DNA from 4 places in the Thalassolituus sp. UBA6592 genome. Region 1 is predicted to be linked to each of the others. Evidence: predicted binding sites of a transcription regulator. Region 1 holds the regulator's gene; each other region holds the start of a gene.
The links. The regulator sigma-54, encoded in region 1, starts transcription at its own class of promoters, with help from an activator protein. The targets are predictions, from matches to a motif close to TGGCACNNNNNTTGCTNT.
Positions count from the first base shown of each region.

Region 2: a site for sigma-54 is predicted at 4,237-4,254, ahead of fliE (flagellar hook-basal body complex protein FliE). Genes of this name have one in related genera too.
Region 3: a site for sigma-54 is predicted at 3,626-3,643, ahead of speB (agmatinase). Genes of this name have one in related genera too.
Region 4: a site for sigma-54 is predicted at 3,068-3,085, ahead of B2Z72_RS07705 (P-II family nitrogen regulator). Genes of this name have one in related genera too.

Region 1 covers NZ_DJIO01000146.1:21,998-27,572, reverse strand. The annotation lists gene yjgA (ribosome biogenesis factor YjgA) at 1-99, opposite strand, end outside; gene mgtE (magnesium transporter) at 117-1,472, opposite strand; gene B2Z72_RS14570 (HPr family phosphocarrier protein) at 1,580-1,849, opposite strand; gene rapZ (RNase adapter RapZ) at 1,849-2,712, opposite strand; gene ptsN (PTS IIA-like nitrogen regulatory protein PtsN) at 2,735-3,193, opposite strand; gene hpf (ribosome hibernation-promoting factor, HPF/YfiA family) at 3,200-3,502, opposite strand; gene B2Z72_RS14550 (RNA polymerase factor sigma-54) at 3,571-5,055, opposite strand; gene lptB (LPS export ABC transporter ATP-binding protein) at 5,207-5,575, opposite strand, start outside.
Region 2 covers NZ_DJIO01000165.1:17,967-23,541, forward strand. The annotation lists gene B2Z72_RS16735 (FliH/SctL family protein) at 1-1,020, opposite strand, end outside; gene fliG (flagellar motor switch protein FliG) at 1,022-2,047, opposite strand; gene fliF (flagellar basal-body MS-ring/collar protein FliF) at 2,040-3,749, opposite strand; gene fliE (flagellar hook-basal body complex protein FliE) at 3,763-4,161, opposite strand; gene B2Z72_RS16755 (sigma-54-dependent transcriptional regulator) at 4,339-5,575, opposite strand, start outside.
Region 3 covers NZ_DJIO01000115.1:27,685-33,259, forward strand. The annotation lists gene B2Z72_RS10990 (aldehyde dehydrogenase family protein) at 1-1,202, opposite strand, end outside; gene B2Z72_RS10995 (purine-cytosine permease family protein) at 1,214-2,545, opposite strand; gene speB (agmatinase) at 2,629-3,540, opposite strand; gene B2Z72_RS11005 (sigma-54 interaction domain-containing protein) at 3,832-5,241, shown strand; gene B2Z72_RS11010 (methyl-accepting chemotaxis protein) at 5,316-5,575, opposite strand, start outside.
Region 4 covers NZ_DJIO01000077.1:12,265-17,839, forward strand. The annotation lists gene B2Z72_RS07695 (7TM diverse intracellular signaling domain-containing protein) at 277-2,103, shown strand; gene B2Z72_RS07700 (hypothetical protein) at 2,134-2,655, opposite strand; gene B2Z72_RS07705 (P-II family nitrogen regulator) at 3,129-3,461, shown strand; gene B2Z72_RS07710 (ammonium transporter) at 3,490-4,740, shown strand; gene B2Z72_RS07715 (LysR family transcriptional regulator) at 4,931-5,575, opposite strand, start outside.

The DNA.
Region 1 (5,575 bases):
CAGCTCTTTGCCCATGACTTTCAGGCGTTCAGCATCACGTTTCAGTTCAGACTTACTGACATATTCGATGTCGTCGTCTTCGTATTGATCATCTTTCATAGTATTTGGTATTCGGTTCACAGATAGAACAGGGTCGCTAACCCGAGGAAGGAGAGGAATCCTACCACATCTGTGACGGTAGTCAGAACCACGCTGCCAGCAAGGGCAGGATCAATTCCCCGTGCTTTCAGCAGCAGAGGCAGGCCAGCGCCGGCCACAGCGGCAACCAGCAGGTTGATGACAATGGCGGCGGCAATGATCAGGGCGATCTGCGGGTCCCTGAACCAGACAAAGGTGATGATGGCGATAACCACCGCCCACAGCACACCATTGATGGCGGCGACAATGATTTCCCGGTTAAACAGCCAGCGGAAGTTACTGCCGCTGAGGTGTCCCAGTGCCTGGCCACGGATCACCAGGGTCAGTACCTGACTGCCGGCAATACCGCCCATACTGGCAACAATCGGCATCAGTACAGCCAGTGCGACAACTTTTTCGATGGTTTCGTCGAACATGCCGATCACGGCGGAGGCTGCCAGCGCGGTCAGCAGGTTAATACCCAGCCATACCGCACGGCGGCGACTGGTTTTCAGGGCCGGAGCGAAGGTGTCTTCTTCGTCGTCCAGACCGGCCATACTCATCAGTGAGTGGTCCGCAGTTTCGCGGATAACGTCAACCACGTCATCGATGGTGATCCGGCCAACCAGCACGCCATCGTCGTCGACAACCGGAGCGGATACCAGATCGTGGCGCTCGAACAGTTTGGCAACGTCGCTGTCATGCATGGTGGCAGGAATGATTTTGGCGTCTGTACTCATCACTTCCCGCACGGTCTGATGCGGGTCACTGACCAGCAGTTTGCTGATGGCCAGGGTACCGATAAATTCGTTGTTACGGCTGACGACCAGCAGGTTATCCGTCATGGCGGGCAGGGATTTGTGGCGGCGCAGATAGCGCAGCACCACATCCAGAGTGATGTCCGGACGGATGGTGATGGTGTCGGTGTTCATCAGACCACCGGCACTGTCCTCGGCATAACCCAGTACTGACTCGAGGCGATCCCGGTCCTGCTGGTCCATGGACTCCAGAACTTCCTGGGTCACACGTTCCGGCAGCGCCTGCAGCATATCGGCGACGTCATCGGTGTCGAGCTCGGAGGCGATATCGGCGACTTCTTCGGCGCTCATATCGCTCAGGAAGTGACCCTGCAGCTCTTCACTCAGATTCTGCAGTACTTCACCTTCCAGTTCCTTGTCGACCATCTCCCACAGAATCTTACGCGCCTTAGGCGGTGAGGATTCAATCAGGTGGGCAATATCAACCGGCGCCAGACCCGAGTTCAGGATACGGCGGACCTGCGTCATCGCGCCGCTCTCAAGAGCTGCGTTAAGACTGTGCAGTTTTGTCCGGGCGCGTTCGCTTTGCTCTGCCATCGTACCTTGTTCCGGGGCGGGTTATATGAACTGAGAGTGTATCCGGGTCAGACAACAGATACCATGAAACTACTCGCAAGAATGCGTGTAATTAATTGTTTTAAAACCTATTCTTCCTCGTCGAAGCGGCGGTTGATGAGATCGGTGATGGCTTCCGCCGCAGCCTCCGCATCGTTACCTTCGGCGTGCAGTTCCAGAACGGTACCTTTACTGGCGGCCAGCATCATCACCGCCATGATGCTTTTACCGTCAACCATACGCTCCGGATAGCCGACTTTTACCTGACTGGAAAAGGCCGAGGCAGTCGACACCAGTTTGGCGGCAGCCCGGGCATGCAGGCCCAGTTTATTGATAATGGTCAGCTGGGTTTTAATCATCAGGACTCCTGGTTGCTCAGCTCGCGGTGGCGGATCTGCACATTGCTGTACAGATCAGCGAATTCCTCTTTCAATCGCTCGGCGACATAAACGGATCTGTGTTGGCCACCGGTGCAGCCGATGGCGATGGTCATATAACTGCGGTTTGCCTCGATAAAGGCCGGCAGCCAGCGACGGATGAAACCGGCAATATCGTCTTTCATCAGCGCCACCTGTGGCTCGTTGCCAAGAAATTCAATCACTGGCTGTTCCAGCCCTGTGTGTGCACGCAGGCCCGGGTCCCAATAGGGATTCGGCAGGTTGCGCACATCAAAAACATAATCGGCATCGATGGGAATACCGTGTTTGAAGCCGAAGGATTCAAACAGAATGGCGATATCGTTGCTGGATTTGTCTGCGACCCGCATTTTGATCTGACTGCGCAGCTCGTGTACCGACATATTGGTAGTATCGAGGGTCAGATCCGCCAGATTGGCGATGGGGTCGAGCAGTTCTTTTTCCTGATCAATGGCTTCCGCCAGCGACAGGTGTGGGCTGGTCAGTGGGTGCTTACGCCGGGTGGAGCTGAAGCGCTGCAGCAGAACTTCTTCGCTGGCATCCAGATAGATGACATCCAGGCGGTATTCATCATTGGGCAGCTGGTGCAGGATTTCGTCGATGTTATCGAAGGCGTGAAGCAGGTTGCGGGCGTCGATACTGACGGCCACCCGGGACAGCTTTTCTTCACTTTCGGTCTGGGTGACCAGAGTCGGAAGCATGGAGATGGGCAGGTTATCTATACAATAAAAGCCCTGATCCTCGAGCACGTGCAGTGCGCTGGATTTACCTGATCCTGAACGTCCACTGATGACTACCAGGCGCATCGGTTATCTCCATATCCCTGGGTTAAGCGCTGGCGAGCGCCCGTTGATAGAGGTATTTAGCGTCCGGGGCATTGCGCAGGGCTTCCCGGTAACCCGCTTCGCTGAAGTTTCTGGCCAGCATGGCCAGTACTTTTAAATGTTCTTCGGTGGCTTCTTCCGGCACTAACAGAGCAAAAACCAGATCGACCGGTTTCTGATCGATGGCGTCGTAGTCCACAGGTTCGGCCAGGCGCAACAGAATGCCGATGGCCTGAGTGCACTGGCGCAGACGGCAATGGGGAATGGCAATGCCTTCCCCAATGCCGGTGCTGCCCAACCGCTCGCGGCTGAGCAGGCTGTCGAAAATATCGTCGGCTGAGCAGTCACTGAGCTGCTCGGCAACAAAGCCAGACAGAAACTCCAGCAGTTTTTTCTTGCTGGAGACTTCTACATTAATTAATGCGCGTTCTGGCGTAAGAATGTCGCCGATACTCAGTTCCATAAAAAATCAGCCCTGACCTTTCTGACGTGCTACCAGTTTTTCTTTGTGTTTAAGAAGCTGACGATCCAGCTTTTCTACCATCTGATCAATGGCGGCGTACATATCGTCGCCTTCTGCACTGGCGTTCAGATCTGTGCCACTGGCGTGGACGGTTGCTTCTGCTGTCATGCGCCCTTTCACCACAGTGAGAGTAACCTGACCATTGGTGATGTTGTCGAAGTGGCGGGTCAGCTTCGACATCTTGTCGTCGACATGACTCTGCAGGGCTTCGGTAATTTCTACATGGTGACCGCTGATATTGATCTTCATTTCCAGGCTCCTTGTGTGCTGGTTCTGTTTTTTACTATTTAATCAGCTTCAGGATTAAATTCAGTGTTCTAAATCAGCTGTTTACGTTCATTTGAAGGTGGAATCAACATAGCTTCACGGTACTTGGCTACGGTGCGTCGTGCAACCTGAATACCGCGTTCTCCAAGCATAGTTGCGATTTTGTTATCACTGAGTGGTTTACGGGCATTTTCTTCTGAAATCAGCTTTTTGATCATGGCGCGGATAGCAGTGGACGAGCATTCGCCGCCGCCATCTGTGCTGACATGACTGGAGAAAAAGTACTTGAGTTCAAAAATACCACGCGGGGTGTGCATGTATTTCTGTGTGGTCACACGGGAAATCGTCGATTCGTGCATGCCAACCGCTTCGGCAATATCGTGCAGCACCAGAGGTTTCATCGCTTCTTCACCTTCTTCGAAGAAGTCGATCTGATACTCAACAATTTTGGTGGCCACTTTCAGCAGGGTTTCATTGCGGCTTTGCAGACTTTTGATAAACCAGCGCGCTTCCTGCAGGTGATCACGCAGGAAAGCATTATCTGTGCTGTTGTCTGAACGACGCACCAGTGCAGCGTAATCCGCATTCACCCGCAGTTTGGGTGCGATGTCGGGGTTCAGTTCGACCCGCCATTCATCGCGCACATTACGCACGATCACATCCGGCACAACGTATTCTGCCTGTTCACCACTGACGCCGGCACCGGGTTTCGGGTTCAGTTCTTTAATCAGGCACAGTACAGATTTCAGATCATCTTCGCGCAGACGGGTCTTGCGCATCAGGGTCTGGTAATCGCGGCTGCCGAGTAATTCGATGTAGTCACTGATTACCAGCCGGGCTTCTTTCAGCCATTCGGTTTCCGGTGCCAGCTGCGCCAGTTGCAGCAACAGGCATTCACGCAGATCGCGGGCAAAAACACCGGCCGGATCAAACTGCTGCAGGCGATGCAGGACGGCCAGAACTTCTTCTTCTTCGATTTCCAGTTCCGGGTCCATGCTTTCCACCACATCTTCAATGGTGGTGTGCAGGTAACCATCGTCGTCCACGCCATCAATCAGCATGGTGGCGATTTCGCGGTCAGCGTCGGACATTGGTGTCAGGTTAAGCTGCCACTCGAGGTGATCCTGCAGATTTTCAGTGGAGGCGTGGCGGGAATCGTAATCGAAGTCGTCGTCGATGGCGTTGCTGTTGCCGGAAGAAACACCGGCTGTTGCCTGATAGGTATCGTCCCACTGGCTGTCTACCGGCAGATCGTCCGGCAGTTGTTCCTGGGACCATTGTTCGTCCAGTTCCGGAGTATCGGAATCGTCTTTGGAAGTAACTTCTGTTTTGCTCTCGGACACCTCCATAGAGGAGTGATCCGCTGTATCGTCACCCTCGTGCTCTTCCATTTCCAGCATAGGATTGGCGTCCAGTGCCTCCTGAATCTCCTGCTGGAGGTCAAGGGTAGAGAGCTGCAGCAGACGGATTGCCTGCTGTAACTGAGGGGTCATGGTCAGTTGCTGACCCATCTTTAACTGAAGAGACGCTTTCATAGAGTTCAGTACTTACCCATAGTCGGCACAATCTGTGCATTATACGCCAAGGCCGGGAACCCACAACCTGATTTGTTGGTCACTTCAGGTTGGGCCAGTCCCACTGCACAGGAGTATCCTCCTGCGTATCTGAATCCATTCGCTGCTCTGATCAGAGGCGGAAGTCCTCCCCCAGATACACTTTACGTACCTGTTCGCTGGCGAGTACTTCGTCGGCATTTCCTTCTGCAATAATGTGACCGCCACCGACGATGTAAGCTTTTTCACAGATGGCGAGGGTTTCCCGCACATTGTGGTCGGTAATCAGTACACCAATTCCGCGCGCTTTCAGCTGACGGATAATGTCCATGATGTCAGCTACGGAAATTGGGTCAACCCCGGCGAAAGGCTCATCGAGCAAAATAAAGGACGGTTCGGCGGCCAGAGCGCGGGCAATTTCCACCCGCCGGCGTTCGCCGCCGGACAGGGCCATGCCCAGACTGTCGCGGATATGCTGGATGTTGAACTCGTCGAGCAGGCC
Region 2 (5,575 bases), on a different contig from region 1:
GCTTTCTTCTGCCCGGTTGAGAATGTCTGTCGCGGCAGGGTCTTCAGCCAGCGGGGATGGTGGCGTGTCGTCAGCAAGGGCGGCATCGACCGCCTGCTGAAGTTCTTCGTTTATTTCATCCGCTGCGTCCGGCTGTTCAGTCTGCTCAGCAATTGCCTGATGCAGCTGATTCTGTTCATCATCGTCCGGGAAACTGGCAGCTTCCTGCATCAGCATTGGCAGAACCCGCTGCAGCAGCTGATTCAGGTGATCGGCGGTGGAATATTCAACCAGTGAGTGCTCACTTTCGACACGGCATTCACCGGCACGCAGTTTATCGTCCACGCGGTAATGCACTTCATCGCCGGTCATATCCAGACTGTTTTGCAGATGCGCAGCGTCATCAGGGCCGACAAAAACTTTAATCTGTTTTTCACCAGCCGGGAGTTCGTCCAGTGCATGGCGCACGTACTGATAAATGTTACGCGCTCCGCTGTGCAATTCGGTCTGCAGTACCTGTTCACACATACCCGCCAGCATGGCTGCCAGCACTTCCGGCAATGCCTGATCGCGTTCAACGATACTGGCCTGCAGATGCTGAATCAGACGATTCAGACGGCCGGAGATATTATTGATTTCCGCCTGCGCTTTACGCAGTCCTTCGGCGTGGCCTTCTTCACGCCCCTGTTTTTGCCCTTCTGCTTTGCCTTCAGCAAATCCGGCATCGTAACTTTCTTTGTGGCCAGCCTGATAACCGTCTTTATGGCCCTGCTGACGCCCTTCCACCAGACCCTGCTCAAGGCCATCGTTGTAGGCTTCACGACGGATATTTTCCAGCTCTTCTGCGGTTGGCAGATTCAGCTCTTCTGCCTCTTCCTGCGCAGACTCTGTGGCTACTTCTTCCTGCTTTTTCTCTTTTTCTGCCGTCCAGCCCGGCGGCTCCGTCCAGAACGGCAGACGCCAGGGTTTTACGTCTTTTTTATTTTTGACGTCTTCTTCATGCAGAGGATGAAAATGATGCGGCTGACGGATTCCAGTCATATTACATCATGGCCTCACCACCACCGCCGAGCACGATTTCACCGGCATCCGCCAGACGTCGGGCAATGGTAAGAATCTCTTTCTGCGAAGCTTCCACTTCGCTGACTTTAACCGGCCCTTTCGCTTCAAGATCATCACGCAGCAATTCGGCCGCACGTTTCGACATATTCTTGAATATCTTTTCCTGCACGGCCGGGTCCGCACCTTTCAGCGCAACAACCAGAAGGTCGGTGGAAACTTCGCGCATCAGTGCCTGAATGCCGCGGTCGTCGACATCCACCAGATTGTCGAAGACGAACATAAGATCCTGAATCTGAATACCCAGATCTTCGTCCACTTCTTTGATCTGTTCGAGCAGGTCCGCCGCCATGGTGCTGTCCACAAAGTTGACAATATTGGCCGCCACTTTGACACCACCCATACTGGTGGTCTGAGCACCCCCTTTGCCAGAGAACTGACGCTCAAGAATATCGTTCAGCTCATGCAGTGCAGCCGGCTGAACCGCCTCCAGTGCAGCAACCCGCATAACAATATCGAGACGTACTTTTTCCGGGAAATTGGAGAGAATTTCTGCCGACTGGTCAGCGTCCAGGTAGGACACCACGATCGCCTGAATCTGTGGGTGCTCATGACGGATAAGGTCCGCCACCTGGCGCGATTCCATCCACTTAAGTGAATCCAGACCTGTGGTATTACCGCCCAGCAGAATACGGTCAATCAGGGCGCCGGCTTTATCGTTACCCAATGCCTGTGTCAGCATATTCCGGATGTATTCGTCAGAGCCGAGTCCCATGCCGGTCTGACCACTGACGGCTTCCAGAAATTCAGCGACCACGCCTTCAACCTGCGACTGATTAACGTTGGCTAAAGTGGCCATGGCGGTACCGACTTTCTGTACTTCTTTCGGCCCCATGTGCTTGAGAATTTCAGCCGCGTCTTTTTCCCCCAGCGTCATCAGCAGAATCGCTGAGCGTTCCAGGCGGTTCAGTTTGGCAAGATCGTTAGCGCCGTTATTATCTTCAGGCATTTTCTTCGTTCACCCATTTAATAACCAGATTGGCAACCCGCGCCGGATCTTCAGCAATCAGGCCTTTAAGCGCATCCAGCTGCCGTTCAAAACTTTCCGATGCCCCCGGTAGCAGGAATTCATCCATCCCCGCCAGGGTTACTTTATCGTCATCCAGACCGGCTTCGGCGTCTTCAAGTTCATCCAGCAGTACCGAAGTTTCGTCACGTCCACGATTGGCAATACTTTTGATCGTTGGCCGGATCACACCGAAAATCAGCACCAGAATAAACAGACCAGCCAGAACCTGTTTCATAATTTCCCAGAACCATGGCTGCGTCCAGAAATCCGGATCGCCCAGTTCCAGCTCACCTTTACCCATGAAAGGTGAATTAATTACGTTAACACTGTCACCACGGGCGGCGTTAAAACCAACGGCGTCTTTCACCAGTACTTCCAGACGCTGTAAATCAGCATCTTCCCACGGCAGATAGACAGTGTCGCCGTCAGCATTCACAGAAGCCCTGTCATTTACGACTACTGCGACAGTCAAACGACGGATACGGCCAGGCTGTTGTTGTTTGTAACTTAATGTACGATCCACTTCGTAATTACGTGTAGCTTCTGAGCGACGATTAACCGTTGCACCGCCGGCACCGGCACCACCGTTCGCCTGTTCCGGTGCGGTCGCCGCCGCCGGTGGCTGATTGGATAATGCACCCGGAATACCACCATTGGTTTTATCCGCGTTTTCTTCATCAACCAGCTGCTCACTGCGCAGGGCAATAAGATCCGGGTTATAAAGTTCTTCGCTCTGTTCCTGGATAGTAAAGTCTACGTCGGCAGACACTTCTGCTTTATAGTTTTCCTGACCCAGCACTGGCTTGAGAATATTATTAACCGCCTGAGTAATGCCTTCTTCTAATTTTTCGGTGTATTCCAGCTGTTTATGGGCAACCATTTCACTGCTGTCTTCCGGTTCCATTTTAGACAACAGATTGCCGAACTGATCTACCACAGACACATCGGCACGTTCCATTTCTGACACGCTGGAAGCAACCAGATTCACAATGGCTTCGACCTGGTCGCGGGAGAGATTCTGTCCGGCGTACAGTTCAACAAAAACCGACGCGCGCGGTTTACGCTGATCGCGGACAAACACAGATTGCTTCGGCAAAGCGAGATGCACACGGGAATTACGCACGGCTTTTACGCTGGCAATAGTACGCGCCAGTTCACCTTCCAGGCCGCGGCGATAGCGGGCATTTTCGATAAACTGACTGGTACCCAGAGTATTGTCCTGATCGAGTACTTCCAGACCGACAGTCTTGTCGTCAATCAGACTGGCCGCCGCCAGCTTCATCCGGGCTTCGTGCAGATCGCTGGCTTCTACCATTAAAATCTGACTGGAAGGATCAATTTCAAAATTAATGCCTTCCTGTTGCAGAATTTCAATAATGTCCTGAGCGTTATGATCCTGCAGACGATGAACAAGGGGTTTATAGGTCGGCTCCTGCGACCACAGCATAATGGCAAATGATAACGCCACCACCAGAGCGATACCGCCGATAACAGCGATCTGACGGACAATCGACAGACGGTTAAAACCGGCAAGAACCGGATGGCCTCCTTCTGCAGCTGCAGAAGTACTTTCTGCCGGCAGATCTGATTCCGGAGCCGTTGCGGCGCCTGCGCCTGTTGCTTCAGCGGGTACATTTTCCATAAGGGTCTACCTGTTATACCGGCATATTCATGACTTCTTTATAGGCTTCGACCAGCTTGTTGCGCACCTGGGTCATCGCCTGAAAAGAAACACTGGATTTCTGCATGGCAATCATTACTTCCGGCAGATCAATGGAAGGATCACCCTGTTCAAAACGCGTCGCCATTTCCGCTGAGGTTTTCTGATGAGCGTTTACCGTATCAACGGCGTTTTTAAACATGGTCTGGAAATCCGGTACAGTATTATCACCGCTGATCGCGGCGGTGGACTGCTGTTCACTGAGTTGCTGTACCTTATCCGCCAGACTGGGACGCGTTTCTGTATTAATAGCGGCAGGCTGCTGTTCACGCATCTGCGCCTTAACCTGACGCATCTGCATCAGTACTGAATTAATATCAACCCGATCCACCATATCCTTTCCCTCACCCTGGACAGCTAGTCCGAAATATTGACGCTTTCTGCCGGTTTTTCTGTATTAATTTATGACTCTGCAATCGGCTTGCCAATTTGTTGTGGCGATTTCGTTTTTCAGGTGTCAAAAAAAAGCGCCTTAAAAAAGGCGCAAACAAGGGAAGATTATTACCGGGCGTCAGGCCAGCATGGCCTCGACATCAATACCGTCATCACGCAGACGCGCCATCTTGTATCTCAGGGTTCGTGGACTGATGCCAAGACGGTCGGCAGCATCTTTGCGGCTTGGTTCTTCTTTCAGTGCTTTGACGATCAGTTCAACTTCGCGGTTTTTCAGATCGTTGCCAAGCGCCTGCTCAGAATCCGTCAAAGAAATAACATCCGCCACCGGCATCTCTGACTGACGGTTTTTCGGAACCGGTGTCAGAATAAAATCGGCGGCGAACAACTGTGGACCAGACTGAATAATCAGTGCACGCTGCATCGTATTGTCCAGCTCACGGACGTTACCGGGCCAGGTATGTGTCATCAGTTTCAGTTCTGCATCCGCCGCCAGTGATGGTACCGGACGCTTCATTTTCGCGGCATGGTGTGCCAGCAGCCGTTTGGCCAGTGGCAGAATATCGTCTTTACGTTCACGCAGCGGCAGCCAGTGCAACGGGAAGACACTCAGACGATAATAGAGATCTTCACGGAACTGGCCATCGGCTACGTACTCGGCCAGATCACGGTTAGTGGTCGCCACGATACGGACATCCAGATCCAGTACTTTTTTACCACCCAGACGCTCGACCTGACGTTCCTGCAGAACACGCAGCAGCTTTGCCTGCAGACCAAGATCCATTTCGGTAATTTCATCCAGCAACAGCGTACCGCCATCGGCCTGCTCGAATTTACCCGGCATCGCATTGTAAGCACCGGTAAAGGCGCCTTTTTCATAACCGAACAACATGGCTTCCAGCATATTTTCCGGAATCGCTGCGCAGTTAATGGCAATAAAAGGCTGTAAGCGACGGGAGGAATGCTGATGAATGTAACGCGCCAGTACTTCTTTACCGGTTCCGCTTTCACCGCTGATCAGTACCGTTGAATCGGTTTGCGCTACACGTTCAGCCAGTTGAAATAACTGACGCGAAGCTACCGCTTCACACACTGGTTCTGATTCGTCATCCGCCCCTGCTGATGATGTCTGGTTAAACTGCTGCAGGATTTTATCCAGCTCCGGCAGCTCAAACGGCTTCATCAGATAATCATTGGCACCACGCTGCATGGCTTTAACCGCCTGGCCAACATCACCATAGGCTGTCATAAGCACCACCGGCAGCCAGGGATGAGCCGATTTTATGGCTTCCAGTAACCCCAGACCATCCATACCCGGCATATTAATATCTGACAACACCAGATCCAGAGGCTGT
Region 3 (5,575 bases), on a different contig from region 1:
ATGGCTTCGTCTTCGCTGGTGAACGTGTGAGTACAGAGCACAGGGCCGAAAATTTCTTCTGTCCAAAGACGGCTGTTCAGCGGCACATCGGTATAAATGGTTGGTTCAACCATAAATTGACTGGTGGGGTGTGCAAAGGCTTTACCACCGGTGAGCAGGTTCAGTTTTTCTTCTGCGGCAATATCGAAGTAAGCACACACTTTTTCGTATTGCGCCTGATTGGCCAGCGGCCCCAATACACAGTTGTCATCGGCGGGGTCACCCGGGCGCATATCGGCAAAAGTTTGTCTGAGTCTGCGCAGCAGTTGCGGCGCAATGTTTTGCTGCACTAAAAGACGCGATGTGGCAGAGCACATCTGCCCGTTATTAAACAGAATACCGCCGGTCACCGCAGACACTGCCTGCTCAATATCCGCATCGTCGAACACGATGACTGGCGATTTGCCACCCAGTTCGAGGCTGACATTTTTTATATCATCGGCACAGGCATGGCTGATAAAAGCACCGGTGGTTGTGCTGCCGGTAAAAGAAACCTTACGCACTGACGGATGCTTAATCAGATGGCTGCCGGCTTCTGCTGCACCGTAAATAATATTGACCACGCCTGGCGGAATGTCTGCAGCATCGCAGATGTCGGCCAGAAAGGATTCTGCCAGCGGCGTATATTCCGACGGTTTCAATACCACGGTGCAGCCTGCTGCTAACGCCGGCGCCAGTTTCCAGGAGGTGGTAACCGTAGGGAAATTCCACGGCGTAATCAGTGCAACCACACCGGTTGGCTGATATTGCAGGCGACTGCTGAACGCTTTATCGCTGACGGTGACGCTGAGGTTGTTATTGTCATCCAGCCCATTGGCAATGTCGGCATAATAACGATAACAATCGACAGAATCCTGTACATCAAACCGTGCTTCGCTGATGGGCTTACCACAGCTCTGGCTGATTGCTGTGGCAATCTGCTCCGCGCGCTTTTCAATTTCGTCTGCCATGCGTGTGAGGTACTCACCGCGCTGCCGGGACTCGCTGCGACGCCAATGGACAAATGCTTCAGCGGCACTTTCCACCGCACTGTTAACTTCCTCTGCGCTGGCGTAAGGAAATTCGGCAATGGTTTCGCCGTTATAAGGGTTGAGCGCAGGGTGCAGCTGGGAAGGCTGCGAAGCCTTCCTCCTGCCCTGTATATAATGATTAATCTGAATCATATTTGATTACTTCAATCCTGCAGGGATGTTTCCTGCTTACTGCTGATGCTGTCGGCGATTATTTTGAAAGCAAAATAGCTGACGGCAGAGAAGATAAAGGTTGGCGCGGTAGAGCCGATGGCCAGAGGCTCTACATAGGTAAAGTAAATGGCGAAAACGGCACTCAGCACATAGGCCAGAACCGCTGCCGGATTTACATCAAAACCCTGTTTGCCGGTGAAGTTCACGGAGTCGTCCTGCAGCACGCGACCACGGATGACATAGAAGTCGGTGATGACAATGGCAAATACCGGAATCATCAGCGCGCCGACCAGTAATACCCAGTCAAAGAAGGACGCCATCAGGATATCCTGCATATAGGTTCCGGCGATAATAAGCACGCCCCAGAAGATCACCGCGGTAGAGAAGCGCAGTTTCGGCAGGGCCGCCATGCTGCTCATGGAGATGCTGTAGAGACTCATGATGTTGGTGGTAACCACCGAGAAGAACATCACCAGCGAACCGATGACGACAAATTTCCCTTGCATAATATCGGAAGGGTCGTAAGTCGGAGTATGGCCGCCCAGAATCGCGTAGGCACCAACCAGAATACCCAGTCCCATGGCGATGATGGTTCCCAGCATATAACCGCCAACAATACCCGTCGCACTGATTTTGACTGAGCGGCAGTAACGGTTGTAGTCACATGGCAGGGTGATCCATGAGAACGCCGTGGCCAGTACGATATCAAAGACAATCGCAATGCTGAGGCTCGGAGTATCGGATAATGGCAGATTTTTTAACTCGCCCAGACCATTTTCACTGAGCAGCTTATAGGTGACGGCAAGCGCCATAATCAGCATCAGAGAGGAAGCAATGCCTTCGATTTTCTGAATGCCGGTGTGCCCAAGAATGGTAATCGCCATCACCAGTCCCTGGGTGATAAAAATCGCCAGCAGGATATTGTCGAAACCAAACAGGCTGGTGGTGACTTTGTTCAGTGCCAGAGCCCCAAGATAGCCCTGAATAAGCGACCAGCCGGTGAGAATAACGACGTTCAGTGCGGCAAAAAATTTAGACCCGTGATAGCCATAAGTCGATCGGGCAATCATAAAGGTTGGCAGTCCGGTCCGGGTGCCGATAATGGCGACCGACGCCAGAGCGATACAGCCAAGAACAGATCCTAACAGGACCATAAAAAAGGCAGAGGACGGACTGACGTCAGGAATGAACATCTGTCCGGTCATGATGGTTGGTGTCACCAGTGTTGCTGCCGTCCAAAGAAAAATGGTGCCAATAAGCCCCAGATTTCTGTCTTCCGGTTTGGTCGGCAGAATGGTGTCGTGCCCGCTGTTCAAGTGCATATTCATGTTCCCATATAGTGTAGCTTTAAAAAGAGTTGAGCTATCGTGTTGTGGGATTTTTTAATTATTTAAAAAATTTATTGTTATTTATAGAGCGTACCTGGCAGTACACAGAGCATTTCGTACAGGATATTGGCAGCCAGCAGCGCGGTGTTGCCTGTGCTGTCGTACGGTGGTGAAACTTCCACCAGATCGCCACCAACAATATTCATACCTTTACAGCCGCGCACAATTTCCAGCGCCTGCGGAACCGTCAGACCACCAATTTCCGCAGTGCCGGTACCGGGTGCATAAGCCGGGTCAAGACCATCAATGTCGAAACTGATGTACACCGGGCCATCGCCCATTTTGGCGCGGATATCAGCCATTAATGTCGCCAGTGATTTGTGCCAGCATTGCTCGGCGGTAACGACGGTAAAGCCTTTATCACGGCTCCAGTCATACTCGTCTGAGCTGTAACCTGTGCCACGCAGACCAATCTGGAACACACGGTTGGCATCCAGTGCACCGTCTTCGTATAAGCGGCGGAAGGGAGTGCCATGGGCGATTTTTTCACCAAACATGTCGTCGTTAATATCGGCGTGTGCGTCCACATGGATCAAACCGACCGGACCGTGTTTGCGGGCGATGGCGCGGATAACCGGCAGCGTGATGGTATGGTCACCACCTAAGGTCAGCGGTGCGCAGTCGTGCTGCAGGATTTCATCGTAAGCCTGCTCGATAATGTCGATGCTTTTCTTCAGATCGAAGGTGTTGATGGCGACGTCACCAATATCGGCAACCTGCAGACTTTCAAATGGCGCAGCGCCGGTGGAGACGTTGAATGGTCGCAGCATGCGCGATTCATCACGGATCTGGCGTGGTGCCAGTCGCGCTCCCGGGCGGTTAGACGTACCGATATCCAGGGGAATCCCGACGAAACAGGCATCAAGGCCTTCTGCGGTTTCCTGAGTTGGCAGACGCATCATGGTTGCCGGGCCACCAAAGCGCGGCATGGCGTTGCCACTCAGGGGCTGATTAAAAGGTTTCTTGCTCACGTAGTGCTCCTTAGCTGTACTGGCTGTTCGGCCATAAACGGTTATAGCAACGCCTGTGCCACAGAAATAAATCGTTAAAAATCAACAGTTTACATATTTAATCTGGTATTTCGATTCATTTTTGAATTGATTGCGGGCAGTAAGTGATTTAAATTTGAATCACGATTCATAACTGAATCATGCAAATCAGCGTGTTTATCAGACGGGATGAGAAATCAGGTGGCCTTTCGCAGCAGAATTGATCAACACATGTTTGAGGTGATCCTTGAGCGGTCTTCCGACAACATCGTTATTACCGACGGGCAGGGGTATATCCTCAGTGCCAGCGCTAATTTTTACCGGATTTACGGTATCCCTTTTCAGGAAGTGATTGGTCGGCGGGTCGATGAGCTGGAAAAAGCCGACGTACTGAAACCCTCGGTGACACTGGAAGTGATTGCCCAGCGGCGTGAAGTTCAGGTGATGCAGACCACCACGGCGGGTTTGCATGTGATGGCGATGGGTTTTCCTGTGTTCGATGAAGAGGGTGAGCTGGCCCGGGTGGTCAGTTTTTCCCGCGACCTTACTGACTTCAATCTGTTGCAACAGGAATTCGAGGCGCTGCAGAAAAGCAGGGCTCAGGAACTGGCGTCAGAAACGGAAGAAAACACGCCGCATCTGGTGTATCGCAGTAAAGTTCTCTCCGAAGTTGTGCGACTCATCCGGCGAATTTCCGCTTCCGATCTGTCGGTGCTTTTTCTGGGCGAATCCGGGGTAGGGAAAACCGAGCTTGCCCGTTTTGCCCACGAGCAGAGTCAGCGCCGTGACGGGCCTTTTATTGATATTAACTGCGCGGCCATTCCTGAGAGTATTTTCGAGTCGGAAATCTTCGGTTATGAAGCGGGTGCCTTCAGCGGCGCAGACCGTAAAGGCAAAGAAGGTGTTTTGGAGGCGGCGCGCGGGGGAACCTTGTTCCTCGATGAAGTTGGGGAACTGCCGGCGCAGCTGCAGACCAAGCTGTTAAAAGTTTTGCAGGATGGTGAATACCGTAAGCTTGGCAGCACAAAAACCTATAAAGCCGATTTCCGCCTGATGTGCGCAACCAACCGCGACCTGATGAAAATGGTGGACGACGGACAATTCCGTCTCGATCTGTATTTCCGTATTAATGGCTTCCCGGTTTATGTACCTGCTTTACGTGAGCGGCGCAGTGATATCGTGGTGCTGGTGCACAGCTTTATCAATGAACTGAATCAACAGTACAACGACACCAAATATATTTCTGATGCCGCTTTGTCCGATCTGCAGCACCGCGAATGGCTGGGTAACGTTCGCGAACTTAAAAATACTCTGGAACGCTGGTATGTGATTGCCCCAGGGCAGTGTATTGAAGTCGCCGATACCAGCGAGCGCAGACGCTATTCAGCAACAACTTCTTCAGGCGCTGTTACCGATGCGAAAAGTGCGATAACGGATGAACAGAGCAACGGGATGTTACCGGAGCTGACTCATATGCCGGGCGAGGGGCTGAAGACCCTGCTGGAGCACTATGAAAAACGCATTATTGAAGACGCGCTTTCACAGTGTAAATCGAGTTATGAGCTGGCTGAAAAACTTAAAATCAGCCAGCCCAGTGTGATACGCAGACTGCAGAAATACGGCCTGACTACCAGGGTGTAGTTTTGAGCTGGATCTGACAGACCCAAAGAGAGGGTCTGTCATGACTCTTCTCGTCTTTTCAGCTTTTCAGCTTTTTAGCTTTTTAACAGGGCCAACTGAGCATCCAGTTTATCCAGCTGAGCTGCGACCTGCTCGCTGCTCAGGCTGGCGTCATTGGCCAGCTGCGCCAGGCTCTGGGTGGCATCACCAATAACGGTCAGGTTGCGGGTGATTTCATTGCTGGTGGAACTCTGTTCTTCGGCTGCGGTGGCGACCTGATTAATATGGTCGGCAATATCGCCGATGCCTTCGACCACGGCGTGCAGTGCGCTGTTGGCTTTCTGGGTAGAGTCCA
Region 4 (5,575 bases), on a different contig from region 1:
TTGTCGACACTGACGTGTGTAATAACGACCTGCCTTACCTTCCGGTAAGGCGGTCATCCCTCCTGAATATGAGACCTGGTCGGCCTTTTCAGCGGTTCGGCCATGCCAGATATGGCAGATTACATTCTGATACAACAGAATAACCAATTAGTTAACGACGGCGTGTTTTGTCGACTTATACTGATACCATACTTTCTTATGAATCCTGAATCGCTTTAATAACGAAGGTGCCGGTTCCGGATCCCGCACATTTTATATTCCTTTCTGGGGGTTTCATTGACCATTCGGCTGATCCTTATGCTGTTGGCCTGTGTTTGCAGCACGGGCAGTTTTGCCCTGGCGGCAGAGAACATTACCCCGGTCACTCTCGACCCTGCGCAAGGGCAGGTACCGGTTCAGCCGTCACTGACTCTGCTGCGTGATCCCACGTCAGCGCTGACGCTGGATGACGTGATGGCAGCCTCTGCGGATTTTCATCCGTTGCAGGGAAAAGAGAAATCGATGAATTTCGGTTACGTGCGCGATGTTCTGTGGCTGCGTCTGCCGCTTCAATCTCTGAGTACTGAAGAGCAGCGCTGGCTGCTGGAATTCGAGTTCGCCTATCTGGATGATATCCGCGTGTTTGTGGTACATGACGATCACCGTACACAGATGAAAGCCGGTTTGTCTTATCCGGTTGGTGAATGGGAAATTGTTGCGCGTAAGCCGGTTTTCCCGGTGCAGCTGGATGCTGGTGAAGACGTCACCGTGTATATCCGCGCGGAAAGTGAAGCACCGCTGGTGCTCAACATGCGTATGTCCACCCCGAACGCTTTCAATCTCAGCGAAAACCGGGTTGTGGCTTTTCTGGCGCTCTACTTCGGTATGCTGGTGGCGCTGGGCCTGTACAACCTGTTGCTGTTTATTACGCTGCGCCAGCGCGAATTTCTGATTTATACCTGTTTTGTTCTTACCTTCGGCATCGCGGCATCGCATATGAACGGTGTAGCCCAGCTGACGTTAAGCCAGTTCAGTGTGCATTCTCCTTATATGGTACCCACGGGCTTTGCCCTGGCAGCAACGCTGGCGGTGTTGTTTGCCCGGCGTTTTCTGTGGCTGCGCGACACCCTGCCAATGTGGCACAGGGCGCTAGGTTTTATCGCCGTTCTGTGGGCTCTTGGCACTCTGGTCACCCAGCTGGTGAGCCCGCAGCGGGCACTGGAAATTATGTCCATTATGGGGGTGCTGACGACCATTTCACTGATGTCCGCCGGTATCGTTGCCATGCGACGCAAGGTTCCGGCAGCCGGAATTTTTGTGTTTGCCTGGACACTGCTGCTGTTGGGCACCTCCATGCTGGCCATCCGCAACACCGGCTGGCTGCCTTCGAATTCTCTGACCGTTTATGGCATGCAGTTCGGATCGGCAACCGAGATGCTGCTGTTGTCTTTTGCGCTGGCGGCGCGCTTTACGGATATGAAACGGCAGAAAGAAAAAGCTCAGCAGGAGCTGGTACGCACTCTGGTACGTCAGGAGCGGGAACTGGAAGACCGGGTTGCACGCCGTACCCGTGAGCTGGAGGAAGCAAAAGCCCGGCTGCAGCAGATTGTGCATAAAGATATTCTCACCGGCTTACCGAACCGCTCTGGTCTGGCTGCGTATTTTGCCGAGTTTCGTGAAAAAGCCGATGCACGTCAGCCGGTGGCGGTGATGCTGATTGACCTGGATGGCTTTAAACCGGTGAATGATGAATTCGGCCATGATGCCGGGGATGATCTGCTGCGCGATATCGCCAGACATCTGCAGGGTGCGCTGGCCGGTGATGAAGGCATTATCGGCCGCCTCGGTGGCGACGAATTCGTGGTGCTGCTTACTGGCTTTGCTGAGCGCAGCGAAGTTACCGACCGCGCCAATGATATTCTGCGTGCTATTGCTGCCGCTAAAGTCACCCGCGATGGAGTCAGTGTCAGCGTTGCCGCCAGTATTGGTATCTGTTTCGGTTACGGTGCGGATGTCAGTCTGAAGAGTCTGGTAACCCGGGCGGACCATGCCATGTACGAAGTTAAACGCAGTGGCAAGCAGGGAATATTTGTCAGTAAAGAGGACGCCGAACTGGCGCTGTAAGCGCGATGTCGATTACGCCTGTATGATCGCTCAGCAGGAGCGGCGTAACAGAGTGGTTTGTGACCAGACATCCGGAGTAAAAGCATGACTGAATCCCTGAGCTGACAGCACAGACGACTGAGGTGAATCCAGCAGCGTCAGTTCAGATGGGCGATGCAGGGAAATATGGCGCAGGAAAGGATGGCCATCCGCTAACCAGTTCAGCATCTGATCGATGTCCGGCAGATCCGCCGACGTCAGACGTTCCAGAATAACTTTTGCCTGACCGTCACAGCGTATGCCGTGGCGCAGCTGCTCATCCCGTTCTTCACCAAAACAGAACATGCGTGGGAAAGGTCCTTCCAGTACCCCGGCTTTCAGCTGGGTGCGCAGATCTTCCTGCTGACAGCCCGCCAGAGTGCCTGCCATGCCAAAATCCGGGGCCCAGGCCCACAGACTGCCTACCACGCTGTCATCGGAGCTTTCGGCAACCGTTGCCAGCCATACCGGGCTGAAGGCCCGCAGCCATTTCACCACCTGAGTAAGAACGTCGGCATTGGATGGAGTCATCATAGATCGTTTCCGTTGCAGCAAATGAATTTAACAGGGAGAAACAAGTGTTCGGTGAGGCAAAATGCACTCAACACAGGTGAAGGGGCAATACATTGGTCGTTGCCCATATTTGACCCTTCAGGGCTGATATTTCAGCTTCGCCAGCCCCGGTGCACCGAATTGCGGCACAATTGCAGCACAACAGGCCAGTGGTTTTACGTAATTCTAATAGATTGCGCCAGTAGAGCCACAAATAAAAGCCCCCAGCCCAGACATTTTTCTCATATTAACCACCATTTGACCGATTACTGAAGGTTTTTTCGCACAACGGGAGTGCCAACAGGATTTTTTGGTGCGCGTTTATTGTGCGCAAATAGCCGGAATATGCCGATTTCAGTTTGTAAGTATTTGATTTTCATGACTTTTAATAATTTGGCATGAAAATTACATTCCTGAGAGGAAAGTTTATTTCATCAGATGCCCCGGGAGGGCGTATGAAACTGATTCAGGCGGTGATCCGGCCTTCGGCATTAAACACTTTGCGTGCGGCACTGACAGCCATGGGGATAGGCGGGCTCAGTATCGCTGACTCCGCTGCCTGTGAATGGACCCCGGGTGATGAGCAGCCGGGCGTGATTCACCATGATGTTTTTCAGCCGAATATGCGTATTGAGCTGGCGGTAGTCGATGGCGATCTGGAACGGGCCATTGAAGCCATCTCTGATGCTGTGCGCGGAGAAAAACTGCAGGATGGAAAAATATTTGTTGTCAATCTGGCGCAGGCGCGCCGTATCCGTACCGGAGAGACGGACGATAAAGCGATTTAAAAACGATTAAATAACAACGGAGTAAATCATGTTAGCGACAGAAATCGCATACGCGTTAGATACGTTTTATTTTCTGATGTGTGCTGCACTGGTGATGTGGATGGCAGCGGGTTTTGCCATGCTCGAATCCGGTCTGGTACGGTCAAAAAACACCGTCGAGATTCTGAACAAAAATGCCTTGCTGTATGGCATTGCCTGCATCGTTTATCTCGCCGTGGGTTACAACATTATGTATCCGGCAAACCCGGTCAGTTCGGTAATCCCGGGTCTGGATTTCCTGCTTGGTGCTGATAACACCACAGAAGCGGTGTTGGCAGGAGGTGATGACGCACCGTATTACTCCAGCATGGCGGACTTTATTTTCCAGGCGGTATTTGCCGCTGCGACTATGTCGATTGTTTCCGGTGCAGTGGCTGAACGTATGCGTCTGTGGCCATTCCTGATTTTCGCCATTGTGATGGTCGCCGTTATTTATCCGGTAGAGGGTTACTGGAAATGGGGTGGTGGTTTCCTCGACCAGTTGGGCTTTCAGGATTTCGCCGGCTCCGTTGTTGTGCATATGGCAGGTGCATCTGCTGCTCTGGCGGCAGTGATTCTGGTTGGTGCGCGTAAAGGTAAATTTGGTCCACACGGCGAAGTTCGCGCTATTCCTGGTGCTAACCTGCCGATGGCCACGCTGGGTATGTTTATTCTGTGGATGGGCTGGTTCGGATTTAACGGCGGCTCAGAACTGAAAATCGCCAATGTCGAAGAAGCCAACGCCGTGGCTAAAATTTTCGTTAATACCAACGCCGCTGCAGCGGGCGGTATGGTGGTTGCTGCATTACTGGCGCGCTTTATGTTCGGTAAAACCGACCTGACCATGACCATCAACGGTGCTCTGGCCGGTCTGGTATCCATCACGGCTGAGCCGCTGGCACCGGGTGCTGGTCTGTCGACCATTATTGGTGGTATTGGCGGTATTGTTGTTGTGCTGTCTGTGGTGGCACTGGATAAGCTGAAACTCGATGATCCGGTGGGTGCTATTTCTGTTCACGGTACTGCAGGTATCTGGGGTATTTTCGCAGTTCTGCTGAGTAATGAGGATGCGACCTTTATGGGTCAGCTGATCGGTACGGTTGCAACCTTTGCCTGGATGTTTATTGCGTCGTTCGTGGTGTTGCTGATTATCAAAAAGACCATCGGACTGCGTGTCTCTGAACATGAAGAACTGGTGGGCATGGATATGGAAGAATGTGGTATGTCCGCCTATCCGGAATTTGTACAGGGCCGGGACTGAACATCGTCGCGGTTGTGTACGACAGACGTTTTAATAAAACCTGCCGGATAAAAGCAGAATAACGGCAGAAGAAAGGTTCCATTCTTGTAATGCATTATTCATGTATTACATACCCCTTATGCCGCCCTCCCCGGGGCGGCTTTTTTTTTGCACCGAATTTCATGCGCAGTTTTTATTGCTGACGGCGTTGTTATTCGTTGCTGCAGAGTGTCTGTGCGCATTGGGCGATATGCTGTTGCAGAATCGCCATCACCCGTAACACCCGTACCGGCGTTACTCCGCGCTTGGGTGTCAGCAGGCGGATCTGGTCCGGTGTACCTACCGTGTACTCCGGCAGTACTCTCACCAGTTTTCCTGATGTTAATTCGGTATGCACAGACCACTGGGATTTGGCGGTGATGCCGGCATTTTCCAGGGCCAGCTGAGTCAGGTAGTCCCCTGTGTTGCAATACAGTACCTGCTGCAGGCTGATGCGCTGAGTTTTGCCGTCATTTTTACCGCCATTTCTATTGTCCGGGGTCAGCGGCCAGTGTTTCATGCCGGTGTAGCTCAGACACTGATGTTCATGCAGCTGCTGCGGTTCTGACGGTATACCGTGCTTATGCAGATATGCCGGACTGGCCACCAGAATGCGTTTATCACACAACAGGTCGTAACTGTCGGCGATATGTTGTTCGTGGCCGCCAACGCGGAAGGAAATATCAATGCCTTCCTGCACCAGCTCAGTGATGTTGTCTTCCAGCAGCAGCTCGACGGTCAGGTGCGGATAAGTCGCGTGAATCTGTTTTAACGGCTGCAGCAGAAACACCCGGGCAAAGGAGTGAGGCGCAGTGAT